One region of the Polaribacter sp. Z014 genome, then DNA from elsewhere that is predicted to be linked to it. Evidence: riboswitches for the same ligand, from Rfam matches in the RefSeq annotation. Region 1 holds a riboswitch; the other holds the start of a gene.
The links. A riboswitch is a leader RNA that binds a small molecule or an ion and turns the genes downstream of it on or off. The one in region 1 is predicted to bind cobalamin.

Region 1 (16,755 bases):
ATGGAGAACTAATATTTGCTTCCATTTCGTCCATCCAAACCTCACAAAAATCTGCGCCATCTTTCGGTTCCGGATTCGGGTTTTCTTTTTTAGATCCTGACGGACGCGCTAAATGCGACATCATATTCATCATATCTTTTTGAATGCGATGCAAGTTTGGTTGCCATTCGTGCTCGTTACCTAGCTTAGTGCGCATTAAGCCAATGGTAGAATTTACCTCATCTAAGGTTCCAATACATTCAATTCTTGCAGAGTTTTTAAATTCTCTTTTCCCACCAAAAACTCCAGTGGTACCTTTATCTCCTTTTCTTGTGTAAATTTTCATATGTTGTTATTTAGTTCGTTTATTAATTGTAAAAGTTTTTCGGGTGTACCAAAATAGTGATGCACATAAGAACCCATTACTTTATTTTTTTTATAAATTTTGGTAGTTGTATCACCACCTCTAGCATTTGTAATTGTTGCGTTAACAGTACTTTCATGATCATGTATTAAGGTTGAATAATGAAACTCGTGTCCTTTAAAAATATGTTCATTTACTTTAGATGTTCGGTAACCTAAATGCAGTTTTTTATCGGCTATTGAAGATTCAAAATCGAAATAATTCACCATTTTGAAAGCTTCGTTATTTTCTGAAATAATAGCTTTTCCTAAATACATCATTCCGCCACATTCGGCGTAAATTTTACCGTCATTTTGTGCGAATTCTTTAATTCTTTTCAGCATTTCTGTATTGCTAGACAATTCTTTCAAATACATTTCCGGGTATCCGCCAGGGAAATAGATAAAATCACAATCAGGAATTTTCACATCAGTTATCGGACTAAAAAACACCACTTCCCCTAATGTTTCCATGGCAGCAATGTTCTGCGGATATATAAAATTAAAAGCTGCGTCTTTAGCAACTGCAAATTTTATTTTTTTGGATGTTGTTGTTTTTTCTGTTGATAAAATAACATTTGGCTCAATCTCTTTAGAAGCTTCTAAAATAGCTTGCCAGTCTACAGTTTTGTCTAGTTCGTTTGCAATTTTATCAATAACAATATCAAACTTTTCTATTTCTTGTATATTTAATCCTAAATGTCTCGACGGAATTTCAATGTCTTTTAAATTCGATAAATATCCGAAACAACGTACATCAATATCATCACAAGCTTCTTTTAGCATGTGGTAATGTCTTTCCGATCCTACACGGTTAAAGACAACGCCCATTATTTGTACTTCTTTATCAAAATTCACAAAACCCTGAATAAGAGGTGCAACAGAATAGGCAACTGCTTTGGCATCAATCACCAGTAAAACAGGTGTCTTTAACTTTTTAGCCATTTCAGCCGTACTACCTTGGTCTTTTTTTGCACCATCAAACAAGCCCATTACACCTTCTATGCAATTAATTTTAGCCTCTTTGCCATAGAAGTTTAAACAGGTGTTTATCTCATCTTGAGACATCATAAATAAATCTAAATTTACCCCAACTTTTTTACAAGCCAATTGATGAAATTTAGGATCTATATAATCTGGACCAACTTTAAAAGGTTGTATCGCAATGTTTTTATTTTTAAATAAACGCAGCAATCCTAAAGTAAGTGTTGTTTTACCTGCATTGCTACTTGGTGCCGAAATGATGAGTTGTTTTGTCAAAATATTAGAGCTTCTTTGTCATTAAAGGTTGATAATTAGCCTGAATCCGATTGGCTAAATCTGCAGCAACACCAATTTTTACCATGCCTTTTTCTGCATCAATAATCTGCGTGCTATGTACGCCTTTACAATACGTTTGAAAAGCCAATACGGTAGCTTCCAAACTGCTTTCGGCGTTTAACTTTCCGTCTGTTATAATATGTAAATTGTGTTTAAAATCAACATCAACACAAATACCTTTTATTTGTTTAAAACCAGCAGTTAAATTTGTTTTCCCTCCTGTTTTAAGGGAGGTTAGTGCAATTTCAATATCTTTTAAAACGGCTGTTCTATGTAAAATATGTTGCGCTTCTCCATCAAACAAAGAAACAATCGAAAACTGTGTATTCTGATTTTTAGATTGTGTTGCAATTTTATCTACCGTTCCTTTTGCGTAAGCAATAATTTGGTTTTTTAACATAGAGCCACTAGAATCAATTAAAAAGATATGGTGTTCTTTTAAAAGTGATTTTTTGTGTTTCGTCTTTATTTCAAACTTATCGGTAGCTACATATTGGCTTACCGTTTTCTTGGTATCCGTTGCAGTGGTATTTCCTTGGTTATAGGAAATCGTTTTGTTGCTGTTTTCTAGTTGATCTGTAAATGCATTTTTCTGCTTTTGAAAATCGTTTTCAGGACTCAAAAACTGAATATTTTCTTCCTTAGAGGTAGTTCCTTCGGATGGAGTTTCTTTTGGTTGCTCGTTTTCGTTTTGATTTGGGTTTTGCTGATTTGGTGGCTGGTGTAAACTTCTGTGGTTTAAAACAAAATCGGCTATTTTATCAACATCTTCTTTAGTAATTTCTGTAGCGTTTTTATACGCTGCAAAAGCCCTTGCCGTTTTCAATAATAAAATGTCTGCACGCAAACCTTCTACTTGATGTTCTATAGCTAATTGACTACAATATTCTATAATAGCATCGTTTATAAGAACCGTTTTTAAATGCTTTTTAGCGGTTTCAATTTGTGTTGCGATATTTTGGTCTTCATTTTTATATTTAGCAGTAAAATCAGTAGGATTGTCATCAAACAGCAAACGTTGTTTTATTATTTGCTGACGCACTTTTACATTAGTAGTTGTAGAAACATGTACACTTAAACCAAAACGGTCTTTTAGTTGCGGTCTTAAACTTCCTTCTTCAGGATTCATAGAACCAACTAAACAAAATCGACTTTTAAAATAACGAGAAATTCCCTCTCTTTCTAAGTAATAATTTCCAGAAGCTGCAGCATCTAACAAAATATCGGTAAGATAATCTTGTAATAAATTTACCTCATCTATATATAAAACACCTTTGTGTGCTTGCGCCATTAACCCAAGATTGATTACTTCTTTTTTGGCATTAATCAACTCTTCTAAATTAATGCTTCCCATAAGTCGGTCTTCAGAAACACCAATAGGCAAATTGACAAAAGGTATTTTTTCTTGATCATTCAATAGATTTGTTAACGATCTAATTAACGTGGTTTTTCCAGTTCCTTTATCACCAATAGCCAAAACACCACCAATAAGCGGGTCTACCAAGTTTAAAATAAGAGCTAACTTAAAATTATCTTGACCAACAATGGCAGAAAAAGGAAAGTTGGTTTGTTGTGTATTTTGTATCATAAATTTGATGTGCAATTATATAACCATACGATTCCGATAACTATAGAGGCAGCACCGGCAATACCATTCATCCATTTAAAAATGGATAAATTTCGTTCTAAAAAACGACTCATTACCGTTATTAAAACATAACTATAAGCACCCATTGCTACAATAATACCTAGAGACTCTACGGCAAGAATAAGAAGAGCATCAGCTATTGTATCACTACTTAAAACGAGTGCCGAGGTTAATGCGCCACCTGTGCCAGCTAAACCGTGTAACATGCCAATCCAAAAAGATTTATTCATTGGATTTACCGCAATTTCTTCTCCTTTGGTACCGTGTAAATGTATTGGGTTCGCAAGTTGGTGCTCGTGTGCTTCAATCTTTTTATGCTCTTTAACCATTTCATTAATAGCATGGTTTCTTTTAATGGCAACAATACCTAACCAAATCATAATAGGACCAACTGCTAGTTCTGCATAAAAAGAAATACTATGTACAAATAAAGTAGCCATACTTTTAAAAAGTAATGCTATACCACCAAAAAGTAATAAGGTTGCCGAATGCCCAAAAGCCCACTGAGAGGCTTTAAAGACCGTTAGAAAATTCACCTTTTTTTTATTGATGGCATTTTCGGTTGCTAATACAGAAACCGCTGTAACATGGTCTGGCTCAAAAGAATGTAAAATTCCCGCCATTAAAGGCCTAATTAAAGAAGTTATTGTCATTATTTAATGTATTTAATAAGTGTTCCGTTTTTATGAATAAGGTAAATATCTAAGTCCACCTGTTTCATTTTTGTATGCGTGTGTTTATAGCAATGCGCTAATAATAATTGAAAAAAAGGTGAATTTTGTTCAAACTCGAATAACTCAATTAAACGACCTGCCATATTTAATTCTGTAATTTTATCTCCGTCTTCAAAGCCAATTTGATGCGCTAAATCCACAACAAAATCTTTATTCCAGCTAGACACACAACTGTGTGTATCTGTTATACCACCCGCTAATTTTACCGCTTTACCGAGCATAATACCAATGCTTACTTTTTTAATATTGCATTGATTAATTTTAGTAAGGGTTTCTCCAATCCAATTTCCGTAATGGATAAAAGCATATTCTGGCAAATGATTAAATTTTTCTGATAAAAACTTCTCACTTCTGGCACCTGAGTTTATAACCAATTCTGTTGTTTTGTTGGCAATTGCAACGTCAATACCTTGTTCTATACTTGCTATGTAGGAAGACGAGGAGTAGGGTTTTACAATACCAGTTGTGCCTAGTATAGAAATACCATTCATAATACCTACACGTTCATTAAGCGTACGTTTTGCTAATTTTTTTCCGTTGGTTACAAAAACGGTCACTGATACACCACATTCTAAATCGTAATCGTGCAATAATTTCTGGAGTGCACTGGTTATCATTTTTCTAGGAACAGGATTAATTGCAGGTTCTCCAATAGCCAATTCTAAACCTTTAAGTGTTACGGTGCCAACGCCTTCTCCGGCAATAAACTGAATGTCTTTTTCTTGTGTTAATTTTAAAATACAACCTATTTCTGCGCCATTAGTAACATCTGGGTCGTCTCCGGCATCTTTTATTACAGAACATGTAACTGTACTTTCTGTAAACTCGCAAGAATGAATTTTAATTTCTAATATTTTATCTATAGGTAAATGTACGTTTACAGTGCTGTTTTTCTTCTGATGGATAATCGCCATCAATCCTGCTTTAGCAGCAGCGGTAGCGCAAGTACCTGTTGTAAAACCTTCTCTTAAAGGGCCTTTTGGTATTTCTCTTAATCCCATAATTGCGAAGTATTGGTTAGCAAGGTTGGAGTATAAGTATCTGTTAAAATACGTTGTAAATCAATTTCATTAAAAACAAGCGTAAAGTAACTAGGTATTTTAGGTTGATTGATGATAATAATTTTTGCGTTTGTTTGTAAAGCAGCTTCAATCTTGGTGCTTAAAAACCCACTGTTACCAGTTTCTTTAGTGAGAATTACATCAATATGAAGCATTTTAATCAGTTCAATTTCTTTTTCTAAATTGGCAGATGGTAAACCTAAAATTAATTGCTTTTCAGGGAAATTACTTTCTTTAGCAATGGCTAAAGATTCTGGTCTATTTAGTATTCTAAAATACGTTGTGTTTTCTTGCCACCACGGATGCAGTCTTCTAATAGATTGTACACCAGTTAAGGCTAATAAAGTCTGTTTTTCTTTTAACAACGCAAAAGCAGCATCATACGAATTCACATATTTTACTAAAGGATGGATGGTTTTAGAGAGTAATTCTCGTCCAAATCGTATGACAGGGATTTTTAGCTTTTCGGCCACTTTAGCAATGGTTTTATGCAATATTTCTGCAAACGGATGAGAAGCATTAATAATGGTTTGTATGTTGTTTTCTAGTAAATAACTTTCTAGTTCTTTTTCATCTAATGCTCCGTAACGGTAACGCGCAATTTTAGTGATATCAAAAGAGATATTTGTTTTTGTTGAATACACAAAAGGCATGGCCAAACCTTCTAATAAAGTGGCTGCTTTTTTTCCTTCTGTTGTTCCGCCAAAGACTAATATCATGCTATCTGTTTTATCGATAAGTTTTATAAAAATCTCACAGGTTTTTACAACTAATGAGATCTAAATATGAAATGGTTTTATTCTGTTACTACAAATTTCTTATTCGTTCTAAAAATGTGTTTCACATCCGGACTGTATAATTGAGACCTGTTTTTACGAGCGCCAATTGCATGACCAACGATAATTAATACCGTTCTTGTTTTTTTACTGTCTTTTACAATTTTTGCTAGATTTTCTAATTTTCCTTGATAAATTTCTTCGTCTTTCCAAGAGATTCTGTACATCACTGCTACAGGCGTATTAGCGTCAAAATGTTCTAATAATTGTGCTTCTACTTTTTTAGCAATTCCTACACTTAAAAAGATACACATGGTAGCATTTGTAGCAGCAAAAGCAGCAATACTTTCTTTTGGAGGCATTGGTGTTTTACCTTCTCCACGCGTTAAAACAATAGATTGTACTACTTCCGGAATCGTAAATTCAGATTTTAAAACGGCAGCTGCTGCACTAAAAGCAGAAATTCCTGGTACAATAAAGTACTCCATTTCTAACTCATCAAAAATGGTCATTTGCTCTTGGATAGCGCCATACAAAGAAGGATCTCCACATTGTAAACGCACAATAGCATTTCCTTTTTTGTAATGTTCTTGCATTACCGCTATTTGCTCTTCTAAAGTCATCATTGCAGAATTTCTAACCACAGCACCAGGTTTACACCAATTGGTCATTTCTTCTGGAATTAAACTACCTGCGTACAGTACACAATCTGCATTTTCTAAATAGGCTTTTCCTTTTACGGTAATCAGCTCTTCATCTCCAGGTCCTGCACCAATAATTGCAATGGCCGTTCTACGTTCTGCCTTAACATCTAAAGCAATAGAAAAAGTGAATTTCTCACCATTTTCTAAATGAATTTTTTGTTTTTCAATTAGTACATTTTTACCTCCAGAAAGTAGCATTGCAGTAGATTCTGAAACACCATCAACACCAATTTTAGATTGTACCATTTCACTTGGGTTCGGCACGGTAATGGTATCTATTTCATCTGAAGTAAATGTGCTAAACGGAATGTTATTTTTTGTACTAAAATCTAAATACGCTTGTTGTTGTGCCTTAATATCTATAGATCCAACGTTTTTAATCGCTGAAAAGTGAATGTTTCTACTTTTCAATTCTTCTTTTAAAGTAGTTTCAAAAAGAACTGAATCTAATTGTTTAGAGCAACCAGAGCCAACAGAAAGTACTTTTGGGATAAAGAATACACTAGCAATTGTACTTGTATACACTTTATAACTTACCGCAATAAATAACTCAAATTGGGTGTAATCAATCTCCGTTTCATCATAAAAAACAGTAACAAAATCGGGAACTGTTTTTTCTAAATGTTGTGTCCCTTTGTCTTTAATATCTAACAATAGGGCAGTAGGTTTATTATTTACAAACAACGCCATGGTTTTGTTCATGGATAAAGAAGTGACTACTTGCCAATCAAATTGATTTCCTAACGTATCTAACGCCCAAATATTTTGTACATCACTAGACGTAGATATAATTGGTTTTGCTCCTAAAACGGAAGCAATTTTTAAAGCAAAATCATTTGCGCCACCTTTATGTCCGCTTAAAACAGCTTGCACATTTAGGCCTAAATCATCCACAGAAATTACTGCAGGATCTGTATTTTTATCTTGAATATAAGGTGCAATTAATCGCACACAAATACCTAAAGCAGTCACAAAACAAATACCATCTAATTTTAAGAAATTATCAGTTAAATAGTTTGATATTGAGCTAATAGTTGATACGTTTTTATCCGAAGAATTCAACGTTGTAATTACTAAAGATTTTGGGAATTCTTTCTGAATAATAAGGGCTTTTTCTAACCCTTTTTCGGTAACTGCTATAATGGCTATTTTTTTCATTTATTGTTTTTCTGCGGTGTGAATGCTAATTTTGTTATGTTCGTTTACTTGAATGCTATGTGTAATAATTGTATAATTTAACATGGTAAGTTCTTCTGTAAAAATGTCGCTACTTTTTTTCTGTACAGCGTTAATAACCAGTCTTAAAAGTGGATTTATTTGAAGTAATAGATGAATCATTTTTTTTAACATTCCTCCGTGTCCTCCAATGAATACAACATCCGGAATTGGGTAGTCTTTTAGGTTGAGGTTAAAGAAATCATCAATTATAATTGTGATACCAGGAGTTGCCAAACGTTCGGTGTTTTGCTGAATAATAGCAGCGCATTCTGTACGTTTTTCAAAAGCTATAATTTTTAAATTTGGATAGTGTTGTTTGGCTTCAATAGCGACAGATCCGGTACAAGAACCGATGTCCCAAAAAACAGTTTTATTTTGCAATTCTAATGCCTGAATTGTACTTAAACGAATAGGCATTTTTGTAATCATATTTGCTCTATTATTTAACGGAATAAAAGCAGTATCGGGTATGCCAAAGTGTTTCTTTTTTGATGCTATTTGTTTTAATAAAACACAGTTTAAATGTTGATGTGTTTTTAGAGTACAAGACAATAAATCGAGTTGCTCAATATGTTCTGTATCTCCATCCAAAGCCTCTCCAATAGTTATCGAATAATTATCGAAACCATATTGCAACATGCGCTTTGATATTTCTGCGGGTGTTTTTTTGTTATCAGTTAAAACACCAATTAATTCGGTTCTATGGATTAATGCTTCGTCTAAAGCCGACCAATCCCTACCGTGAATCGATATCGATTTTAAGCTGTTATAATTGGTCTGCGTTTTATGACATAATAACTGAATGCTATTAAAATAAGGAACGGAATTTAGTTTAGCATTCGGTACTAATCGTTGTAAGGTATTTCCGAATCCGTAGAAAAAAGGATCACCAGAAGCAAAAACAACAATAGACTTATCAAAAGTGTTGTATTGCTGAATTAAAGCATCCATTTTCCCTGAAATCTCTATCCAAGTATGGTTTTCTGGCAAGTAATATTTAACCAATTGATAATGACGTTTTCCACCAGAAAAAACAGTAGATTCTTGGATTAACTCTAAAGCATCATCATTTAACTTGGGCGTAGGATGATTGCCTATTCCAATTAAATAAAAATCGATATGTGTCTTTGTTTGCTTCATTTCTTAATAAGAATCTTTAATAACAACATCGTTTATATTCTTACGTTTTTCCCATTGTAAACGTTCCAATTCTGGGTTTTCGTAGAATTTATCCACATGTCCTAAACACAAATAACCAATCAGCTGTCTGTCTTTAGGAGCATTTAAGATGGTCTTCACCTTATCAGGATTTAAAATACTGACCCAACCTAAACCAACATTTAACGCTCTTGCCATTAACCACATATTTTGTATGGCGCAAACCACGGAATACACGCCCGCTTCTTTCATGGTAGTTTGTCCTAAAACAGGATGCTCACTTGGTTTGTAGAATACCGCAATATTTAGTGCAGATTCTACAATGCCTTCCAATTTTAATTGGGTGTACGCATCTGCTTTTTTTCCTTCAAAAAGGGATTTAGCTTTCTCGTTTTCTTCAAAAAAACTATCCTTTATTTTATTTCTGATGTCTAAATCTTTAATCACAACAAACTCCCACGGTTGCGAAAAACCAACAGAAGGTGCGTTTACTCCAGCAAATAGAATTTTATCTAAATCTGCTTGAACAACAGGTTCGTCCGTAAATCGATTCCCTCTTACATCTCTACGAGCAAGAATAATCTGTTCTAACGTTTCTATATTTTCTGAAGTAAATTTGTTCATCTTTTAAGATTTAAAATAGGTGGATGCTTCGGGTAACGTAAAAGCGGCATTTACAATAGCAGCTGCAACATTACTACCACCTCTGTTGCCTTCTATAATTACCCAATCTGTATTTTTAATTTGAGATAACTGTTCTTTTGATTCTAATACATTTACAAAACCAACCGGAACACCAACAACACCAACAGGTTTAAAGGTTTTATTATCTCTTAGTTGATCTACAATTTCAAACAAAGCAGTAGGTGCATTCCCAACAACATATAATGCATTTGGGTATTTTTCAATTGCTTTTCTAATTCCTGCTTGAGAACGGGTAATATTTGCCGATTTTGCTAATTCTTGTGCCTCCTCATCATTTAACAAACAATGAATTTGATTACCGTATTCCGCAGTAAAAGCTTTTGTAATTCCAGCTTGTACCATGGTAACATCGGTCACAATTTCTCCTCCGTTTTTAAGATGGTTGTGCCAATTTTCAATCGCTTCTGGCGTTGCCGAATAATGCTTGAAATCTTCTAAAATTCCAGTGGTATGAATCACTCTCGTTATTGCCCATTTATCAGCAATAGCAAAAGGTAAATCTTTAATGTGTTCGGTAACGATTCTAAAGCTTTCTTGCTGAATTTCTTTACCTGTATATGGTTTTCTATTTAAGTATCCTCTAGGAGTCACTAAATAGTCTTTAAAACGATAGGTTTGCGAGTTCCCAATCATCACCAAGCAAAACATATCTACATCATCAGGATTAAATTCGCCCAACGTGGTTATTTTAAGTTCTTCTTCTGGTCGTGTTACGTGTCTTATAATGGCAACCGGAGTAGAAGGTGAGCGTTCTGCTAAAAATATTTTTTGCAATCTGCCTAATTGCCAATGTCTCTTTTTACTTTTTGGGTTGTACAAGCTCGTTACAAAATCGCCCATTGCGGCAGCTTTAATTCGTTGCTCAATCTTGTTCCAAGGTGTCATTAAATCAGAAAGAGAAATACAACAAAAATCGTGACCTAATGGCGCACCCAATTTGCTTCCTGCAGCTAAAAAAGCCGAAACTCCTGGTAAGGTTTCTAATTCAATATCAGTATGATTTTCTTTTGAAACGACCTCGTAAACTATCGCCGCCATGGCATAAATACTGGCATCACCAGAGCCAATAACCACTACATATTTGTCTTCTTTTGCTTTTTCAATAGCTTTATGAGCTCTTGCTTCTTCCATCCCTAATGGCATAGAAATTAGTTCTGCATCTTCTTTAAATAAAGAGGCTCCAAACTGAAAATAATAGTCGTAACCAATAACTACATCTGCTTTTTGTAAAGCATTTTTAACTACGGGTAACATATAATTGATATCTCCAGGACCTAAGCCTGCTACAGTTATTTTCATTTGTTTATTTTTTTAATGATGATAAGAGAAAAATAAGGGGTTTCTCTTTGTGTTGCAATTGCCCAATCGGTTGTTATAAATTGTTGATCGGTGCCTAAGCGTTCTGCATAGGTAATGCTATGTTTTTTGTGATCTATTACGTCGGTAATAATGTCTACAACCGATATAATTTTCATTAATACTACGGTGTCAAAATGCGCAATCGCTTCTTCTAACTCTTCCTGTGTTTGTATACGCGGAATAACAACTACTTTTTCGTTTTGTAAACACAAAGGCATTTTACTTTCTGCTGCTAGATGCAAATAAGAGCTAATACCCGGAATTAAATGAATGGTTAATTGATGTGCTTGTATTTTTTCTAATAGATAAGAAAAAGAACTAAACGTACTAATGTCTCCTTCGCTTACAATGGCGATTGACAATCCTTTTTTATAATCAGCTAGAATTTGCTGAAAGGTGGTTTCGTAAATTTCTTTGGCTTGCGCTCTTTCTAAATCCATCTTTAGATGAAAACCGACTAATTTAGTAGCGTCTAAATCATAATTTTCTAAGATAGAAAGCGAATAACTTACTTTTCTTCCGTCTTTAAATAAAGAACCCGGATAATATATTTTATCAGCTTGTTGTAAGGCTTTTAAACCTTTTAGCGTAATTAAATCAGAATCACCAGGACCTAATGAAACTCCGTAAATTTTACCTGCTTTCATATGCCTAACATTTTTTTAATTTTACTTGTAAAACCGTTTTCTTCTTCATTTGGTTTTTCATCTTCTTCAAATAAAATTCCTTTTACATTAAGATGATGACCAATTTGCTCTTTCCCTTTGTCTTCTTCAAAACCAATGACTTGTTTTCTGTATTTACATAACTGACAATTCATGTTTGCAATTCCGTTTTTAGCTTCGTGCAAACGTTCATCAAAAGCTTGTAATATCAATTCGTCGGCACCAAAAGGATCTGTGTACACATATTCTAAATTAGAACTCGCATCCATATCCGAAACGCTTTTATAAATTCGCTCTAATAAAACACCTGTAAAAAAGAAAAAAGGAATCACAATAGTTCGTTTAAAACCTAATTTCTCAACCAATTGTAAACCTTCTTCTACATTAGGAAACGCTGTTCCGCTATATACTGTAGTGGCAAAACCAAAGCCCATTCCGTCCCAAAGCATGCTTGTTAATTTAGCAACATCGCTATTTGCATCTGGGTCTGTAGTTCCTCTACCAACTACTACCAAACAAGTTTCTTTTCTATCTATTTTAGGAAGTTTTTTCTCTGTTTCTTCAATCCGTTTTAACGATAAATCGAGTAAAAAAGAACTGACACCAATATGTTTTCCCATAGAAATGGTTAAATCATCGTGATAACCTTGTAAGGTATTTAACTCAAACGGAATGTCATTTTTGGCATGTGAACCCGCAAATAAAATAACAGGCAATGCATATATTTTTCGAATACCTTGCGCATACATGCGTTCTACGGCAGCTTCATACGTAGGATGATTAAATTCTAAAAAGCCATAATCTACTTCATATTCATCTTGGTAACGTTCTTTAAGAATGCTCACCAATCGTTTAAACGATTTTACGCCAGCTTCTCTTCGTGTACCGTGTCCGCATAATAAAATTCCTTCTTTCATGGTCTTAATTTATTGGGTTTGCACCTATTAAAAATACTACAGGCATTGGTAGTTTTTGTGTAATGATATCTTTTTCTATGTTTTCTAATGTTGATGTCAATAAAATTTCATTATCTCTAGAAACATTAGAAATAGCATTAATCGGGATGTTTGGATTGTTACAAACGGCTATTAATTTCGGAATGATTTTATCTAAACTTTTAGAGCCCATATAAAGCGCCAAAGTGTTGCCTGCATTTAGCATTTCTGCAATTCCCTTAAGTTGTGTTGTAGAATAATCTGCAGTATGTGCTGTGCAAATTAAAAAAGCATTAGAAAAACCTCTTTCTGTAACAGGTATACTCATTGCGCTTGCTGCTGCTAAAGCTGCTGATATACCTGGAATAACTGTAAAAGGGAGTTGATGTTTCTTTAAAAAACGAACCTCTTCTGCAGCACGACCGTAAATATATGGATCACCAGATTTTAGACGAATTACTTTGTTCCCCATTTCGCAATGTGTTTTTAGCAATTCGTTTATTTTATGCTGACGAGCTTGTGGATCTTCTTTATCGCCAAATTTTCTACCTACATAAATACGTGCTGCAGTTGTATTGATATCCATTATTTCTTCTGATATTAAATTATCATGTAAAATAATTTCAGCATTCTGTATGGCTTCAAAAGCTTTTAACGTTAATAAGTTTTTATTACCAGGTCCTGCACCCACAATGCTTATTTCTGGTAATTTGTCTTTTGCAAAAATCAATTCTGGATTTGCAAACTGATATTCGTAATTTAAGATTGATTTCGATTTAGAATTGTCAACAATTTTAAAATCTTGGGCAGTGTTTTCTCCAAAAATAGGAGCAGGCAAGTTTAATTGTATGGCAGCGTTTTTATAATATTCCTTTCTTTTAGGATGCACATCTGCACAACCATTTATAATTTCGCCAAAACAATCTTGCTCTAAAATAGCTTCAATTAGCCCAATACTATCTTTTAAGTGAATGAGGTTTACCGGAACATTCGGGTTTTTTAATTGCTTTTTGTTGGCAAGAAACCTTCCGGGATGACGTTTTGGACCAATTAATCCTGCCAAACGTAAAATAGTTAGGTTACTTCCAAAATGTTGCTCTAATAATTCTTCTGCTTTTATCAACCCAATACCAGATGCTTTTTCTGGAACACATTTTACTGTTTCATTGATAAGGCTATTTGTATTTTGATACACAGAAGTAGAACTTACAAAAATTACCTTTACATTTTTGGGTGTGTGCTTTATAATTTGCGCTATCTGAAGCGGGTGTATGGTTTCAATATTATCAATCCGCTTTGGCGGAAAATTGATAATTAAAATATCCGTTTCATGTATAAAAGATTCCCAATCTCCAATAATTTTATCAGCTTCAATTTTTATTCTATTCGTTTGAAACGCATATTTAGAGAACGATTTTAGACTACTTAGCGAAGTTGTACAGCCATTAACGGTGTAACCTTTTTTTTGTAGCTGTAGTGCCAATGGCAATCCTAACCAACCTAAACCTAATATAGAGATGTTTTTATTCATAGCGATGTTAAATCTTGACTCGTGTTTTGTAATTGAATTTTAGTACAATATTTCCAAGCCAAATTTTCTATAGAATCAAATTTGATAATACCCAAAACTTCTCCAAATTTATTTTTAAAACGGATACCTGTTTGCTTTAAGTTTTTTTGATAAAAATATTCTGTACTAGAAATTTTAGATTGTTGTAATTCTTTATTGTCTTTAGGCACACCAGCAATGGTAAGTGAAATACAATCGGTGGCTGTTTCTAATTCTAGCGTGTAAGTTTTAGCATAGTTTACAGCAGTTATTTCTGTAAACGGAATGGCATTTTGCTGATACATTTTTAGCGTTACACCTTTTGGGTTTTCTAACAAGAATAAGAATAAAGGATATAGATATTGATCTGAACTAAAGCCTTTTGTAATATAACATTCGCCTAATTCTTTATCGTTTTTTAATTCGAAAGGTTTGGGTTTAAATGGTGCAATTTCTTTATTAGATTTTAGCGCATCCCATTTATTTTGATATAATAAATCAGCTTCAACGGGTAAGTTATTATCAATATGACTTTTTACAATAGGAACAATTTTATCAGAAGTTAATTCTTTGTACCAAAATTCTCCTGAACTTACAATACAAGTAGGCGCATCTTCGCATCTACCATTACACCTTGTTTTAATAGTGTGTGTTGTATTCCAATGGTTATTGTTGCGCAAATAAGCTCTTGCTGCTCTTATTACTTTCTCAGATCCTGCTTTTTGACAAGAACCTCCATCGCAAAATAAAAAAGTGTGTGTTGTATTTGAAATGTCTTTACCCATTTTTTTTTATTAGGGAAAAAACAGGGTAAGGCGCCTAAAGATAAAGGCATCTAACACTATAACTTTTATTCCCGAAAGTTTATAATTATGTCTTGCATTTAGGCAGGTTTTCTGACTCGCTCTACTTTTAACGCCTTCCCATTTTTACAAACAGTGACTTAATTGTTAAAAGCTTTTTTTAGAGCTTACAGCTGCGGGAACAGTTTTGGATTCTCACCAAATTCCCATTTAATTCTTTATTCTTAATTAAGAATAAGAAACCTAAAGCATTACAAATGTATCATTAATTTTTGAAATACACGATGGAATCTAAAATGAGTTTTATTCTTTTTTCCGGAGAATTTTTTGGCAATATTATAATTTCAAACCCTTTGTTTTTATACTTTTCTAAGAGTGATTTTTCTAGTTTTAAACAGTAATCAAACTCTTGTAATCTTTGTCCGTCTTGGCAATAAATATCAAACCAAGTTGGTGCAAAAAATACTGTTTTATGATATGTTTCTTGATAAGGGAAATTGATTAGGTAATCTGGTATTGGATTGTTTGCTACGGTTAAGTAGGCTTCCAAATCGAGTAGAGAACGGTCGCAAATTAGTGCATTACTAGTTTGTAATTCATGATGAGTTAATTGAAAAACAAGATCTGTAAATCTATTTAGATCTTTCCAAGGCATGCCGTTTCTATGGTGTTTTTGTTCATCAATAATAACTTTTCTAGAAATTTCATCCATACAAGGTATGTCGTTTTTTAGAATATTTATTAATGTCGTTTTCCCAGTACCTGGAGCTCCTGTAATAATGTATTTTTTTTGAGGTTTAGACATTCTGAAACAGTAATAAAATTGCGATACTTAAAAGACAAAACAAAATACTTACAGCATAATTAATGCGGCTAACAATTTTAATTTCTTCGTGTTTAATTTTACGATTATTACTGCCAATAAATGGTTTTTTTAGTAATTTTCCGTGATAATAATTAGGTCCTCCAAACTGACAATCTAATATATAAGCTAAGGCAGCTTCTGGGTAACCTGCATTTGGGCTGCTGTGTTTTTTCCCTTCTTTAAAAACAAAAGAAATTCCGTTTACTTTTAACTGAACAAGTAACATTAATATAGCTGTAATTCTAGCCGGAATATAATTGGCAACATCATCTAATTTTGCAGCAAACTTTCCAAATGATATATAACGATCGTTTTTATAACCAATCATAGAATCTAATGTGTTTATCATTTTGTAAGCCATTACCCCTGGGATACCCAAAATTAAAAAGTAAAAAAGAGGTGCAATCACTCCGTCACTTAAGTTTTCTGACATGGTTTCTAACGTGGCAATTCTAATTTGTTGTTCGGATAAGTTATCTGTTTCCCGTCCTACAATCCAAGATAAACGTTTTCGACCAGCTTCTAAACCTTCATTTTTAAGGGTATTAAAAACGGCGTACCCTTCTTTTATCAAGGTTTTGTTAGCAAGACAGTAAAACAACATTAATATTGAAAATAAAAGAGAGAGGATAGGGAAGTTGTACGCATTTAATAAACGAATAATTAGGTAAGGTAATACAAAAGAAATACCAACCAATAAAATAGTTAATAGTGCGCCTTTAAGGACTTTAGAAGCACCTTTGTTTAATTTTTTTTCACCAAAAGAAATACTATTTCCGTAACCAACAATAAGGTGCGGTAATTTTTTAGGATCTCCAAAAATGGCATCTAAAGCAAAGGCAATTATTAAGATGTAAATTGATGTTAAATCCAT
Region 2 (16,755 bases), on a different contig from region 1:
ATCTTCATTTGTATTAAAATTTATAGTTTAAATTAATGTTATAATTTCTTCCTGGCATAGGACGTAAATTTGAAAAATAATACACATTATTAAATATATTATTAACTTTAAAACCTATTTTTATTGTATTTTTTTGATTTTCAAACACCTTAAAATCACTACCAAAATTAGAGACATTTAAAGAATTTAAGGAGTAAAAATCGATATTAATTTCATTTGTATAAACTTTACTTTGATATAAATGCTGGATAAAAAAAGAGATTTTTTTATACTCATAATCTAAGTTGAAATTTAACAGATGTATAGGCGCATAAGGCAGAAAGGTATCCGTTTCTTTATTTTTTGCTAACGTAAATGTATAATTGGTAGAAAAATTAAAAGAATGCTTATTAATTTTTTTTGATAATTTTATAGCCGTTTCAACTCCACTATGTGTAACATCGCCTACATTTCTGGGTCTCCATAAATTAGACGCTGCGGTTGGCAACCATAAAATCTTATTTTTTAAATGAATATAGAAAAGTGAAGAAGTAATTTCTATATTCTTTTTCTTAAAAGTAGCACCCAATTCTCCCTGAACAGACTCTTCTGGTATTAAATCTAAATTACCAACCACTGGCCAATACAATTCATTAAAAGTTGGTATTCTATAATTAGTAGATAGATTTGCTTTTAACAATAAATTATCTGTAATTTCTTGTTCTGCAGCAAGATAAACTAATAAAGGAACTTTAAAATCTGAATTAGATTCTTTTCTAAAGTTAATTGCTGTTGTTAATTTATCCGTAGGTTTGTAGGTGACTTTTGCCAAGGCTGCAAAAAATGTTCTACTTTTTGATAAAATATCATTTGTTGTTCCTATGTTTTCATCATAAATAAGAGAAGTAGACAGTTTTAAATAATTAGAAAAACGATACTTTAAATTATAATTAATATTATAGTTTTTTGATTTTCCAAAAACAAAATCTGTAGCATTTTTGTCATCATAATAAAGATATTCTTGTGTTAAATAAGCTATGTTTACAGTTTGTGTAAAATTAGAAAAATAAGATGTCCATTTTAATAAATTTCTTTGGTTAAAATCTTCATTTCTTTCACTTCCTGCTGCAGGATTTGGTAATCCGTCAGAGAATAAACGATCTCCATAATAGCCGGTTGTATAAAAGTAAAGTTTGTTTTTGTTAGAGAATTTATATCCTAAACTAAAGTTAACTCCATAATTTTTATAAACTCCATTTTCATTTTTTAATAAACTTCCATCACTCTTTTTATAACGAGTATCTATAAACGTATAATCGTTATCAGAATAGTTTAAAGTTGCTGCAAATTTTACGGCCCATTTTCCTGTTCCAACATTTGCTTTAAAGAAATTAGAAGTAGTATTAAAACTACCGTAAGAAGAAAATAAATTAAAATCTTTATGTTTTTTAAACGATAAATTATCATTTAAATGCACCGTACCACCAATAGCTCCAGAACCATAATCTACACTTCCTCCTCCACTATTAACAACAATTTCATCTGAAATACTTGCGGATAATGAGTTAAAATCTGTTTGTCCGCTTCCCATTGCATTAATAGAAATTCCGTTCCATAAAACAGCAGTATTAGATGCCGACGTACCTCTAAAACGCGCAGTACTTATACCTCCGTTTCCATAATCTCTAAAAGAAATGGGACTGTTATATCTTAATAAATTAGTGAAATTTATAGGATTTTTAATAATTTGAATAGTTCCTATTTCTATTTTTTTTTGGCCAATTACTTTATTTTTTTGCTCTTTTTTAGTTACAACAACAACTTCCTTCAAAACAGTTCTTATAGAATCATTTTGAGCTAAAACAGCCTGTGTAATAATAAAAAAGAATGTAAAAAATAAGTGTTTTTTCATAATCCGTTTAACCTTTATCCCGAAAGTTTTAATTTTTCAAAAATCTAGGCAGGTCTCCTGGCTTGTTTTTATGTTACTATACCTTCCCAACATACGTCTGTCAGTGGTAAAAGACTTAATAACATCCTTAAATAAGGTACTGAAATAAATTCAGCATAAACTTACAGTTGCGGGAACAGCTTCGGTATTTAACCGAATTCCCTTTTAATTTGTTCCCAAAAAGAACAAAACCCTAATTTTTGTCAAATGTAGAATATTTTTAAGTATTAAAAACTAATATTTTGTCATTTATAAGCTAATTCTTTAGCTCTCTAAAAACGCTAGGAAATAACATTTTAGCTAAACAATCTATTCTATTTAGCAAAACGTTCTAAAAAAAACTGTACTCTCATAAAAAGAGGCAATAAATATTAGTACATATAATTTATAACGAGGCAACTTGCCTTTTTAAGAAAAGTTAGTTGTTAGTATTTAAAGATAATTCCATTAGATATTCTTTCCTTTTTAAAAAAATGTTTACAACCTTTGTGTTTATATATTTTAAAATTATGATTCATTATATTTCTGGAGGAGAAAGATCTGGTAAAAGTAGTTACGCTCAAAAAATGGCGGAAGACATTTCTAAAACACCTTTTTATTTGGCAACTTCTAGAATTTGGGATGACGATTTTAAACGAAGGGTAGAAAGGCATATTTCTGATAGAGATGAACGATGGACCACCATTGAAGAAGAAAAAAACATTAGCTCCGTTATTTCGAAAAACACAACCGTTGTAATAGACTGCGTTACTTTATGGCTTACTAATTTTTATGTTGACACCAATTATGACACGCAAGAATGTTTAAAATTAGCCAAACAAGAAATAGAAAAACTTACAGAAATAGATGCTAATATTATTATTATTTCTAACGAAATTGGCATGGGACTGCATGCTACAACAGAATCTGGAAGAAAATTCACAGAACTACAAGGTTGGGTAAATCAATTTATTGCAAAAAAAGCGAACAAAGCGACTTTTATGGTCTCTGGATTACCACTAAAATTAAAATAACATATGACTTCAAAAATTACAGCACTTTCTAAAGAAATGCAAACAGCCCTCCAAAAAAAAATAGATTTTAAAACAAAACCTATAGGTTCTTTAGGTTTGTTAGAAACGATTGCTATTAAAATAGGAAGCATTCAAAATACACTAACTCCAAAAATTACAGAACCAACTATTATTGTATTTGCAGGAGATCATGGTATTTCAAAATCAAAAGGTGTTAGTCCATATCCACAAGAAGTAACACAGCAAATGGTGTTTAACTTTTTAAATGGAGGTGCTGCAATTAACGTTTTTTGTAAACAAAATAAGATCAATTTAAAAATTATTGATGCTGGTGTAAATGCCGATTTTGATAAAAGTGATGCATTAATTTCTGCTAAAATAGCAAAAGGAACAAAAGACTTCTCTATAGAAAAAGCCATGACAATGGCACAATGTAATTTAGCTTTAGAAAAAGGAAAAGAAATTGTAAACACATCTTTTCAAAAAAACTGTAATACCATTGGTTTTGGAGAAATGGGAATTGGAAATACTTCTTCTGCAGCGCTTTTAATGAGTTATTTTACAGCGATTGGTATTGACGATTGTGTTGGAAAAGGAACAGGTTTAAATGATGAAGGTCTTCAAGAAAAAAAGACAATTTTAAAAAAAGTTTACCAAAAACACATCATAAATATAGACGCACCAACTGATGCACTCGCCACTTTTGGAGGTTTCGAAATTGTAATGATTGCAGGTGCAATTTTAGAAGCTGCTGCTTTAAAAATGACTATTTTAATAGACGGCTTTATTGTAACTTCTGCCTTGTTGGCAGCTCATGCAATTGATAAAAATGTATTAGATTATTGTATTTTTACACATTCTTCCGGAGAACAAGGTCATCAAAAAATATTAAATTTCTTAAAGGTAAAACCTGTTTTAAATTTAGGTTTACGTTTAGGAGAAGGAACAGGAGCTGCAGTTGCACTGCCTATTATTCAATCTTCGGTGCTATTTTTAAACGAAATGGCCACTTTTGAAAGTGCCAATATTAGTGAAGCTTAAGTTTTAAAAATCCATGAAAAAAGAAGTCCATTATTTTTTAACTGCCATATTATTTTTTACCAGAATACCTTGCCCAAAATGGGTAGGGCATTCATCGGAAATGCTAAATAAAAGTAACCGTTACTTTTCTTTAGTGGGTATTTTAGTAGGATCTATTGCTGCTTTGGTTTACTATTTGGCAACGTTTCTTTTTACTCCAGAAATTTCTATTATTTTAAGTATGATTTCTTCTATTTGGGCAACTGGAGCTTTTCATGAAGACGGTTTTGCCGATTCTTGCGATGGTTTTGGAGGTGGCTGGACCAAAGAAAAAATCTTACTAATCATGAAAGATTCCAGATTAGGCACTTTTGGAGTTATTGGATTATTTTCAATTCTTTTATTAAAATTTTCAGCAATACAAGCACTTAGTTCATCTACTATAAACATTCCATTACTTATTATTTCTGGTCATGCCATTAGCCGTTTTATTGCTACTATCCTACTCTACACGCATCCGTATGTAAGAGATATTGAAACTTCTAAAATAAAGCCGACAACAACACAAATGAGTACAAAATCTTTAGTGATTTCTTGCTTTTTTGGAGTTTTACCACTTTTCTTTTTCCAAAATTACAGAGTATTTCTATGTCTTATACCTTTATTAATAACGTATTGGTATGTAGCTCGTTTTTTTAAGAAATGGATTGGCGGACAAACAGGAGATTGTGCGGGTGCTTTGCAACAAGTTGCAGAAGTTGTTTTTTATCTTTTTATACTTGTTTTATGGAGATTATATTAATTAGACATACAACTCCCAAAATAGCAAAAGGAATTTGCTACGGACAAGCTGATATTGATGTTACTGATACTTTTTTAGAGGAAATTAAACCTATTTTAAAGAAAGTTTCTACTTATGATGCTGAAACTGTTTATTATAGTAGTCCACTTAAAAGATGTAAAAAGCTAGCCGAAAAACTTTCAAATAAAGTTCTTTTTGATGATCGTTTAAAAGAGTTAAATTTTGGAGATTGGGAACTACAAAACTGGAACGATATCAATAAAACTGAATTAGATATTTGGATGAATGACTTTGTAAAGGTTGCTGTAACAAAGGGTGAATCATATTTAGATTTACATGCTAGAACTATAAATTTTCTTTTAGAAATAAGCCAGCAAAAACACAAAAAGGTTGTTATTATAACGCATGCAGGTGTTATGAGAAGTTTGCATTCTTTTATCAATAAAATCCCTTTAGAAAAATCTTTTGATTTAAAATTACAATACGCACAAGTTTTAGAAATAAATTATTAAAATGAAACATCTTTTAGCTTTCTTAATTATAAATAGTCTCTTCTTTTCTTGTCAAAAAAAAGCAAATCAAACAACAGTAAAAAGAACGCTAAAAAGTAACATAAAGTATGCTAAAGGTTTTGATATAATTACAATAGGTAATCAGAAAAAATTAGTCATAAAAAAACCGTATCAAAACTCTAAAGAAGAATTTACCTACCTACTTGGCGATAAAATGGATCTTAGTAAAAATGAATTAAAAATTCCTATTAAAAACATCGTGGTAACTAGTACTACCCATATATCAATGTTAGAACAAATTGGAGCAGAAAAATTTTTAACCGGATTTCCTCAAACAAAGTTTATTTCTTCAGAAAAAACTAGAAAACGTATTGCTGAAGGTAAGATTGTTGAGTTAGGTAGTGAACGATCTATGAACACAGAAAAACTACTAGAATTAGCACCAAATCTCGTCATTGGTTTTGGCTTAAATGGAAATAACAAAACATATAAAACGATTATGAGAAACGGAATTCCCGTTATTTATAATGGAGATTGGTTAGAAGACACTCCTTTAGGTCGTGCAGAATGGATTAAGTTTTTTGGTGTTTTATTCAACAAAGAAAAAGAAGCAGACAGTATTTTTAACGTCATTGAATCTAATTATTTAGCAGTGAAAAAAATAGCTTTAAAATCAAAAACTATTCCCACTATTATTTCTGGTAATTTATTTAAAGACACCTGGTATATGCCAGCTGGTAAAAGTTTTATTGCTACTTATTTTAAAGATGCCAACACAAATTATATATGGAAAAACACAAAAGGAAATGGTAGTTTACCTTTAAGTATAGAAAGCGTTTTAGACAAGGGGAAAGATGCTGATTTTTGGATTGGTTGTGGTTTATTTGAAAGCAGAGAAGAAATGATAAAATCTAATCAATCTTACAATTCTTTTAATACTTTTAAGAATAAAAACGTGTATACCTATGCCACTAATAAAGGAATAACGGGCGGACTTATTTACTTTGAAAAAGCTCCTGTAAGACCAGATTTACTTTTAAAAGACATTATAAAAATTACGCACCCAAATTTGTTACCAAATTATAACTTAACTTTCTTCGCAAAAATGAACTAAATTAAGCTTCTATAAAAACAATAATTTTAATGAAAAAATTACGTCCAAAATCTAACATAGATGAGCTTTGTTATCCTTTTATATATGAAGATTCTTCTCTTTGCGATTACGAAATAGAAACAGATCAACTAACTCGTTCAGTAGCTTGGGCTATTGACGAACTCTCTGTTTTAATCTTAAATTACCCTAATAGCGAAGAATTAAAAAAATTAGAAAAAGAATTGAACTGGTTATTACCTCTTTGCTACCATCTTAATGGTTCTATAAGAGGGAAATTGGCTATTACAGAAAATGATCATCAACAATTATTAGATCATTATAGAAAGATGAAGTTAATAGTTGAAGATACTATTTCTGGTTTTGTTTTACCCGGAGGAAAATCTCCTGTAGGTATTTTGAATCAGTGTTCTTCACTTTCAAAGAAGGCCGTTAGATTAATGGTAATGATACACAATAATGAAAACAAAGAAGTTGCAGATATTTTACCAAAATTCGCAAATTTACTTTGTAACTATTTTTTTACAGCAACTATTCTAATCAATAAAGTAACTGGTTTTAAAGAAATACCTTTTGTTAGTAAGAGTTATTAATTTATAATAAAATTACATTTCATTTTTATTCGATTTAAACTGATTTCCATCAATAATCTAATAAAACCATTTTCAAATTTAATACCTTTATCACTTAACAATTTTGATAGAGATGAGAATAGAAAATGAATTAAAATTAGGTTTTAAAGATGTTATGATTCGTCCTAAACGATCTACACTAAAATCGCGTTCGCAAGTAAGTTTAGAAAGAACATTTACTTTTTTACATAGTGATGTTGTTTGGTCAGGAATACCAATTATGGCTGCAAATATGGATACCGTAGGTACTTTTGAAATGGCAAAAGCGCTTGCAAAACATGGTCTTTTTACCGCAATTCATAAACATTACACTATTGAAGAGTGGAGAAATTTTGCCGCAAAAACGGATAAAAAAACATTAAATAATATTGCCGTTAGTACAGGAACTGGAAAAGAAGATTCGGAAAAAGTAAAGCAGATTTTATCTGAATTTCCTCAAATTAATTTTATTTGTGTTGATGTTGCCAACGGTTATTCTGAACATTTTGTGAATTTTGTTCAAAAAATGCGTAAAAATCACCCTAAAAAAGTAATTATTGCAGGGAATGTAGTGACAGGTGAAATGGTAGAAGAATTATTGTTAGCTGGAGCAGATATTATAAAAGTTGGTATTGGACCTGGTTCTGTTTGTACTACGCGTGTAAAAACCGGAGTTGGTTATCCGCAACTTTCTGCTATCATAGAATGTGCAGATGCTGCTCACGGAATGGGCGGTCAAATTATTTCTGATGGAGGTTGTAAAATTCCTGGAGACCTTTCTAAAGCTTTTGGAGGTAGTGCAGATTTTGTAATGTTAGGTGGTATGCTTGCTGGTCATGAAGAAAGTGGTGGTGAATTGATCGAAAATAATGGTAAAAAATTCAAAGCTTTTTACGGAATGAGCTCTACAACTGCCATGAATAAACATGTTGGTGGCGTTGCTAATTACAGAGCTTCGGAAGGAAAAACGGTTGAAGTTCCTTTTAGAGGAAATGTAGATGATACCATTATAGATATTTTAGGCGGAATTAGATCTACATGTACCTATGTTGGTGCAAGCAGATTAAAAGAATTGACGAAAAGAACTACTTTTATTAGAGTGCAAGAACAAGAAAATCAAGTATATTCTTAATGAAAAATTTAAATTTTATTCTTGTTTTATTCTTTTTAACGTTAACGATTTCTTGTAAAAAAGAAATCGTTAACATTCATAAAAACTCACAATCCGAAAGTAGTATTAAATATGCTAAAGGGTTTGATATTATTGATGATCATGGTCTTAAAAAGTTGATTATCAAATCTGCTTATCAAAAATCTAAAGAAGTTTCTGAATATATTATTAAAAACAAATCCGGAAATAGTTCCTCATTAAAAGACACCATCTATACTCCTATTCAAAAAATTGTGGTTACATCTACAACTCATATTCCTATGGTTGAGTTGTTAAATGAAGAAACTTCAATTATTGGTTTTCCGTATACTAAATATGTTTCATCAGAAAAAACAAGACAGTTAATTGATGCTGGTAAAATAACTGAAATTGGTAAAGAAAGTTCTTTAAATACAGAAATTTTGCTTGACCTGCAACCAGAATTGGTTGTTGGTTATAGTGTTTCTTCTTTGGATAAAAGTTTGACAACCGTTAAAAGAGCTGGTATAAATGTAATTTATAATGGAGATTGGTTAGAAGAAACACCGTTAGGAAGAGCCGAATGGATTAAATTTTTTGGCGTTCTTTTTAATAAAGAAAAACAGGCTGACAGTATTTTTAAAGTAATTGAAACAAATTATTTGGAAGCAAAAAATATCGCTCTAAAATCAACAAAAAAGCCTACTATTTTATCAGGTGCTATCATGAGTAAAGACATTTGGAATTTACCCGCCGGAGAAAGTTTTGTTGCTCAATTTTTTAAAGATGCAAATCTTAACTACTTATGGAAAAATACTAAGGGAAAAGGAAGTTTATCTTTAAGTTTTGAAAGTATTTTTGATAAGGGACAAAATGCTGATTATTGGATATCTCCTGGTTATTTTTCTACAAAAGAACAGCTATTACAAAGCAATCAAATTTATACTGAATTCAATGCCTTTAAAAATGGTGAGATTTATACCTCTACCACTAAAAAAGGTAAAACTGGTGGCATCATTTATTTTGAGTTAGCAGCAACAAGACCCGATTTAGTTTTAAAAGATATTATAAAAATTACAAATCCAGATTTGTTACCTAATTATGAAATGACATTTTTTGAAAAAATGAAATAAAAAAAACCTTCAGTATTTCTACTGAAGGTCTTTATACTTAAAAATTTTGGGGGAATTTTATATATCAAAAGTAATATAAATATTACATAATTCTAATTATTTTAGGGGTAGTATTTGGGTAGTATTTGGGTGGTTTCCCTTAAATCACTAGGTTTTTGTGAATTTTTTAATGGTTAATGCTTCTTTTCTATTTTTGATATCTAATTTTAAGTAAATATTTTTTACATGAAATTTAACTGTATTTACAGAGATGTTTACTTCCTCTGCTATTTCTTTATTTGATTTCCCCGATACAATTAAATCAAAAATTTCTCTTTCTCTAATACTTAAGTTTTCTAAACTTTCTGTTAAAGGAACTTCCTCTTCTGGTTTTATAAGTTTTTTTAATTCTTTAGAATACCTTATAATTTCATTCTTCATATAAAAATTATATTTTCTTAAATCTTTCTCTCTATACAATACCCCAAATGATAATACTATAATTTGCACAAAGCCCCCTATTTTTAAATTGGTGGGATTACTTTCAAACAATGAAATTCCCAAGTTTTTTAAAACAAAAAAATCAAAACCACTAAACAATAAGAATACATATGAAAATACAAAGAGTTTAGTATGCTTATTTCTTTTAAAAAGTAAAACACCTAAAAACCAATAAAGAAATAAAAATAGTAGTGTTAAAATGCTTAGTATGGTATAAAGTACATTAATTTTTAAAAAATAAAATAAGATTACAAATAACACAATATTAAAAAATAAAAAAAAAGTATACTTTTTAACGGTAGGGAAATTTTTATCTAACATCAAAAAACTATTCCCAAATTTTAATGAACTAAAGCTCAGTAAAATGTAATCTAATAAGATTAAAAGTTCTATATTTTTTGCATCCACATTAAATAAATTTAATGATCCATCAAATACTACAAAACTAAAAGAGATACAGATAAGTAAAAAAGCATGATATAAAAAAGCAATATCTTTAAAAAAGTAAAAATAACTAATACTAAAAAGTATTACTAAAAATGCAGCACCGTAATAAAAACCATTAAGTATTAGCAGTAATTTTTCTCGAAATAAAGAAGCTTCCTCTTTTTGCAGCACTACAGGATAATAAGAACTAAAATTAGAATTCGTTTTTATATATATTGGATATTTTCTTGAAAATTTAAAGGATACATATCTTTGATTACTTAATTTCTTAACTTCTTTTAAATTCTGATATGCATGAACATTATTAGCTCTTATGCTATTTATTCGAAAAATATAGTTTAAATAAGTTGAACTTGCAGGTACTTTAAACCAATAAGTGGCCTTAGAATTTGGTTCTAAAATCTGTTTTTTTAATAGTTTAAATTCTTCTTTATCAATATTTTTATAAGTAAAATTATTGTTTGAATCTTTGTAATAATAAACCTCCGATTGCGAAAAGATATTTCCCACAAAAAATAGTAATAGTAAAGTAAACTTCATGTAAAATACTGCCGATTATTGTTGCTGTTGCTGTTGTTGTTGTTGTTGTTGTTGTTGTTGCTTATGTTTAGTTGAGAAATTAAAAGCAGCAGTAGCATGAATTGTAGTGGTATCAAAAACGGGTACAGAAACATCTTTTTGATGAATCAATAAAGGAATTTCTGTACAACCTAAAATAACACCTTCTGCACCATTCTTAATCAATCTATTTATAATTTTCAAATACTTTTCTTTTGAGACTGGATTGAGAACTCCAATAGCAAGTTCTTCATATATTACATTATGTATAATATCTCTTTCTGCTACATTAGGAATGATCGTTTCTATACCAAAAGAAGTTAAAATATCAATAAAAAAATCTTTCTCCATGGTATATTTTGTTCCTAATAAAACAACCTTTTTTATTTTCTTTTCAATTATTTTTTTTGAAGTTGCTTCGGCAATATGAATAACAGGAATAGAAACCACTTTTTTAACGGCTTCTATACACAAATGCATAGTATTTGCACAGATAAGAATACAAGATGCTCCAGCTTTTTCTAAACTTTTACCAGTTTCAGCCATTAACAGCTCTAACAAATCCCACCGATTCTCTTTGAGAAGTTTCTCTATTTTGCCAAAATCAAAAGAACTAATAATTACTTCTGCAGAATGAGCCTTACCTAAATTTTTAGCATTCAATTCATTTAAAATTCGATAATATAAAATGGTAGATTCCGGAGTAATTCCTCCAATTAATCCTATTTTCTTCATTCTTATTAATTTATTCTTTAAAAGTAACTTTTAACCCTTCATAATTTAAAACAACTTCGTCTGGTTTTCATCATCTATTTTCTTCTGTTCTGCCTTTTTTCTTGCTATCGATTTCTGTAAAGCTATTTTTGCTTTTTCCTCTGCAGAAAGTTCTTCTAAAATAGGTTTTTTAGTTTCCGGTATAGGTATGTCAATTGGCAATTCGTTTTCTACAACTTCTTCATCAACCACCTCTATTTCTTCGGGCGTTTCTTCTATAGGTTCTTCAAAAGGCAAAGCCTCCAATAAATTAACTTGTTTTATTTTATCTATGGATAATTGATTTCCTTGAGCTTTAATTCCTTTTACGGCAATAAATTCCTCAAAATTAACTTCTTCATTTTCTAAACTCCTTTTAGAATAAATCACCTCGGCCACAGGTCTATAATCTGTTGCTACAATTTCTAACTGACTTTTTACGTGATCAGAAATAAACTCTTCTTCTTTTTCTGTTGTTTCTATTAAAAAACGTTTTACATAATAACGTTCTTTTTCACCATCATAATAAATGGCAGAAATTGGCTTGTTTGGTTTCCATTTTTCTAAAACAATCATATCATCTTCAAAATGCATCGTTAAATTAGGTTTTACCGCTTTAGCTTTTCCACTTTGTGTAATAATCAATAATTTATCTTCTGCTCTAAATTCACCTAACAATTCTCCTCTTTCATCAACATTTAAACGTTGCACAGTATCATCAAACCAAATTTTACGAGGTTTTAAAGTAGAAACCCCTTCAGATTTAAAATCTACAGATTTAATAGAATGTTTAGTAATTAAATTCCCTCTTACAGCTCTTCCTTTTACAGCTAAATCTGCAAAATCTATATCCCATTTCAATTTTTTTACACTACCAACGGAACGTAAATTAATGGTTACCACTTCCGCTTCTCCATTTAAATTGGCCGTAAAATAATAAACAATAGAACCTTTATTTCCGTTTGTTAAATCGTATTCTTTGTCTCTAGTAACAGACATCACATTAAAACGTTTCATGTAAGACGGACCTCTTGCACCATCTCTATACATAAAATTATATACCGTTCTTTTATCCTTCTTTTTAAAGATAGCAACATATATAATATCTTTACCTACAAAGGTTTTAGAATCTATTTTAGAAACCATCATTACTCCATCTTTTCTAAAAATAATAACATCATCTATATCCGAACAATCGGTTACAAATTCGTCTCTTTTTAAAGAAGTACCAATAAAACCTTCTGCTCTATTTACATATAATTTGGCATTATTCATAGCTACTTTCGAGGCTACAATATCATCAAAAATTCTAATTTCAGTTTTACGCTCTTTTCCTTTTCCGTAAGTGTCTTTTAAACGCTTAAAATAAGTAATTGCAAATTCTATAAGGTTTGCTAAATGATCTTTAACTACCGCTATTTTCTCCTCTAAACCTTCTATAAATTGTTTTGCCTTGTCAATATCAAATTTTGATATTTTCTTAATTCTAATCTCTGTTAAACGCGTAATATCATCTACAGTAATTGCCCGTTTTAAATGTTTTATATACGGTTTTAATCCCTTGTCAATAGCTTCAATTACACCATCCCAAGTTTCTTCCTCTTCAATATCTCGGTAGATTCTGTTTTCAATAAAAATACGCTCTAAAGAAGAAAAATGCCACTGCTCTTCTAATTCGTTTAACTGAATTTCTAATTCTTTCTTTAATAAATCTACCGTTAAATCGGTAGAATGTTTTAGCATTTCAGAAACCCCAACAAAAACGGGTTTATTATCTTCAATAGTACACGCCAAAGGTGATATTGAACTCTCACAATTAGTAAAAGCATATAACGCATCAATAGATTTATCTGGCGATACATTTGGTGGTAAATGCACCAAAATTTCTACTTCTGCTGCGGTATTATCTTCAATCTTCTTTATCTTAATTTTACCTTTATCATTGGCTTTTAAAATACTATCAATTAAAGTAGTGGTGGTTGTAGAAAACGGAATTTCTGTAATAACCAACGTTTTTTTATCTAGTTGATGAATTTTAGCACGAACACGTACTTTTCCTCCACGCTTTCCATCATTATAGTGTGAAAAGTCTGCAATTCCTCCAGTTAAAAAGTCTGGAACAATTTTAAAACTTCTCCCTTTTAAATACTTTATAGAAGCATCTATTAATTCAATAAAATTATGAGGTAATATTTTTGTAGATAAACCAACTGCAATTCCCTCTGCTCCTTGCGCTAACAATAACGGAAACTTTACAGGTAAATCTATTGGCTCTCTTCTACGTCCATCATAAGACATTTTCCACTCCGTCGTTTTCGGATTAAAAACAACATCCAACGCAAACTTAGATAAACGAGCCTCAATATAACGAGAAGCCGCTGCACGGTCTCCTGTTAAAATATTCCCCCAGTTTCCTTGCATATCAATCAGCAATTCTTTCTGACCAATTTGCACCATAGCATCTGCAATAGAAGCATCACCATGCGGGTGATATTGCATGGTATGCCCAACAATATTCGCTACTTTATTGTAACGGCCATCGTCTAAATCTTTCATAGAATGCATAATTCTACGCTGCACCGGTTTCAACCCGTCTTCTAACGACGGAACCGCTCTTTCTAAAATTACATAACTAGCATAATCTAAAAACCATTCCTTGTACATTCCTGTAACTTTGGTAATAGTTTCTACAGATTCAGACTGATTCTCTAAAGATTCAGATCCATTTTCTGGAGTTGTTAATTCTTCCTCGTGTTCGTTCTCGTTAATTTCTTCACTCATTCTTTTTAAACGTTTAATTGTTTAATCGTTTAACTGTTTATTATTTTGGGCGTTACCTAAAGGTCGGGCTTTACGCTGTATCTTTTTGCAAAAAAGCAAAAAGGATGTCGCTTCAATCCCTAACGCAGCGTACTTGCCAACTATTTTAATTATCTTCTTTTTTAAATCCTATTTTGGTTCTTTCTTTTTCATCCTCTTTTTTATCCACCAATTCATCTAAATAAGAAAACACCAATTCTATATTTTTATCGTGATTATTCATTTTCTTTTTAATGTCTTCAATTTCCAATCGTAGACTTAAATGATCACTTAATAAATTACGCATTTTAGTAAATATTCTAATAATTTTAATATTTACAGTAATTGCTCTATCGCTTTTTAAAACACTAGATAACATGGCAACTCCTTGTTCTGTGAAAACCATTGGAGCATAACGCAAACCCATCTTATCAGAATTGGAGGTCGCAATTTGCGTCCTCCAATTTTCAAGCTCTTTTTTAGTCATTTCAAACATAAAATCATCAGGAAAACGATTTATATTTCGTCTTACCGCTTCTTTTAATCTTTTCGTTTCCACTTGATATAAATCCGCTAAATCTCTATCTAACATTACCTTTTGATTACGAATCAAATAGATTTTGTTAGATATAATTTCATCCGGAATTATACTTACTTCTTCTTTTTTCATTTCTTTATCTTGAAGTCACAAATTGCGACCTCAAGTTACTTTTTAGATTGGAGGTCATAAATTGTGATCTCCAATTTTAATTTTTTCTTTCTTGAGGTCACATTAACTCCTATAGTTTGGCTAAAGCCATTATTACTTTTATTTATTTAACACAGGCTAAAGCCTGTGACAATTGAAAATCATAATTAACTCTTTTTCTACCTATTGAATTGCCTATGGATTTATCCATAGGAATTTAATTACATCAATACAAAGGCTTTAGCCAAATTATTTCAATCCCTAATTACCCGCATCATAAACTAATCAAAGTCCTTTCCTAGAGCCTGCATTGAGCGGAGTCGAAATGGAAAGGATTTAGGATAGGCTTTTTATGATAAACTCTCTTCATCCTCAATAGTATCCAACTCAACTTTTAAATTCTCGATAATAAACTTCTGTCTATCTGGGGTATTTTTCCCCATATAAAACTCTAGCATTTGCTCAATAGACATTTCTTTATCTAACATTACAGGATCTAAACGAATGTCGTTTCCAATAAAATGTACAAATTCGTTTGGCGAAATCTCACCCAAACCTTTAAATCGAGTTATTTCTGGTTTTCCTCTTAATTGAGCAATAGCATCTCTTTTTTCTTCATCAGAATAACAATAGAACGTTTGTTTTTTATTTCGGACTCTAAACAACGGAGTTTCTAAAATATATAAATGTCCTTCTTTTATCAACTCAGGGAAAAATTGCAAGAAAAAGGTAATCAATAACAAACGAATGTGCATACCATCTACATCGGCATCGGTAGCAATTACAATATTGTTATATCGTAAATCTTCTAAACCATCTTCTATATTTAAAGCGGCCTGTAAAAGATTAAATTCTTCATTTTCGTATACAATTTTCTTACTTAATCCGTAAGAATTTAAAGGTTTTCCTTTTAAACTAAAAACTGCTTGTGTATTTACGTTTCTAGATTTAGTAATAGAACCAGATGCAGAATCTCCCTCTGTTATAAAAAGTGTAGACTCTAAATATGCTTCTTTTTTTGTATCTCCTAAATGTATTCTACAATCACGTAATTTTTTGTTGTGTAAACTAGATTTCTTAGCTCTGTCTTTTGCTAATTTCCGAATTCCAGAAAGTTCTTTTCGTTCTTTCTCTGCCTGAACAATTTTTCTATGTAACGCATCAGCAACATCCGTATTTCTGTGTAAGTAATTATCTAACTTCGTTTTTAAGAAATCATTAATATAAGTTCTTACGGTTGGTAACTCACCTCCCATATCTGTAGAACCTAATTTTGTTTTCGTCTGACTTTCAAAAACAGGTTCCATCACTTTAATGGCTATTGCAGAAATAATAGATTTTCTAATATCTGAAGCTTCAAAAGCTTTTCCGTAAAACTCTCTAATGGTTTTTACAATAGCTTCTCTAAACGCAGATTGATGCGTACCTCCTTGTGTAGTATGTTGCCCATTTACAAAAGAATGATATTCTTCTGAATATTGCGTTTTACTATGTGTAATGGCAACTTCTATATCATCTCCTTTTAAGTGAATTATGGGATACAACATATCATCTACATTGTTATTATCTTCCAATAAATCTTTCAGTCCGTTTTCTGAAATAAATTTTTCGCCGTTAAAAATTATGGTTAAACCTGGATTTAAATACACATAATATTTTAACATTTTAGCTACATACTCATTTCTGAATTTGTACTTCTTAAAAATTTCTTCATCCGGAATAAAAGAAACTTTAGTTCCCTTTCTACGAGATGATTCTTCTAAAAAATC

Region 2: another riboswitch for cobalamin. It lies ahead of MPF19_RS10610 (TonB-dependent receptor plug domain-containing protein); the one in region 1 lies ahead of MPF19_RS11420 ((2Fe-2S) ferredoxin domain-containing protein).

The regions. Positions count from the first base shown of each region.
Region 1 is NZ_JALCZP010000008.1:149,631-166,385, reverse strand. It holds gene MPF19_RS11485 (cob(I)yrinic acid a,c-diamide adenosyltransferase) at 1-325, opposite strand, end outside; gene MPF19_RS11480 (cobyrinic acid a,c-diamide synthase CobB) at 322-1,641, opposite strand; gene MPF19_RS11475 (AAA family ATPase) at 1,646-3,289, opposite strand; gene MPF19_RS11470 (hypothetical protein) at 3,286-4,002, opposite strand; gene cbiD (cobalt-precorrin-5B (C(1))-methyltransferase CbiD) at 4,002-5,084, opposite strand; gene MPF19_RS11460 (precorrin-6A/cobalt-precorrin-6A reductase) at 5,075-5,863, opposite strand; gene cobM (precorrin-4 C(11)-methyltransferase) at 5,941-7,782, opposite strand; gene cbiE (precorrin-6y C5,15-methyltransferase (decarboxylating) subunit CbiE) at 7,783-8,982, opposite strand; gene bluB (5,6-dimethylbenzimidazole synthase) at 8,986-9,624, opposite strand; gene cobJ (precorrin-3B C(17)-methyltransferase) at 9,628-11,004, opposite strand; gene cobI (precorrin-2 C(20)-methyltransferase) at 11,001-11,711, opposite strand; gene MPF19_RS11430 (sirohydrochlorin chelatase) at 11,708-12,646, opposite strand; gene cobA (uroporphyrinogen-III C-methyltransferase) at 12,651-14,195, opposite strand; gene MPF19_RS11420 ((2Fe-2S) ferredoxin domain-containing protein) at 14,192-14,998, opposite strand; cobalamin riboswitch at 15,083-15,278, opposite strand; gene MPF19_RS11415 (AAA family ATPase) at 15,282-15,821, opposite strand; gene cbiB (adenosylcobinamide-phosphate synthase CbiB) at 15,814-16,755, opposite strand; gene MPF19_RS11405 (pyridoxal phosphate-dependent aminotransferase) at 16,746-16,755, opposite strand, start outside.
Region 2 is NZ_JALCZP010000007.1:94,631-111,385, reverse strand. It holds gene MPF19_RS10615 (YncE family protein) at 1-8, opposite strand, end outside; gene MPF19_RS10610 (TonB-dependent receptor plug domain-containing protein) at 14-1,891, opposite strand; cobalamin riboswitch at 1,922-2,141, opposite strand; gene MPF19_RS10605 (bifunctional adenosylcobinamide kinase/adenosylcobinamide-phosphate guanylyltransferase) at 2,440-2,943, shown strand; gene cobT (nicotinate-nucleotide--dimethylbenzimidazole phosphoribosyltransferase) at 2,947-3,984, shown strand; gene MPF19_RS10595 (adenosylcobinamide-GDP ribazoletransferase) at 3,998-4,765, shown strand; gene cobC (alpha-ribazole phosphatase) at 4,750-5,277, shown strand; gene MPF19_RS10585 (ABC transporter substrate-binding protein) at 5,279-6,391, shown strand; gene MPF19_RS10580 (cobalamin adenosyltransferase family protein) at 6,421-6,981, shown strand; gene MPF19_RS10575 (GMP reductase) at 7,094-8,131, shown strand; gene MPF19_RS10570 (ABC transporter substrate-binding protein) at 8,131-9,261, shown strand; gene MPF19_RS10565 (LuxR C-terminal-related transcriptional regulator) at 9,409-10,728, opposite strand; gene MPF19_RS10560 (aspartate/glutamate racemase family protein) at 10,744-11,481, opposite strand; gene MPF19_RS10555 (DNA gyrase/topoisomerase IV subunit A) at 11,527-14,280, opposite strand; gene MPF19_RS10550 (ORF6N domain-containing protein) at 14,426-14,968, opposite strand; gene MPF19_RS10545 (DNA topoisomerase IV subunit B) at 15,337-16,755, opposite strand, start outside.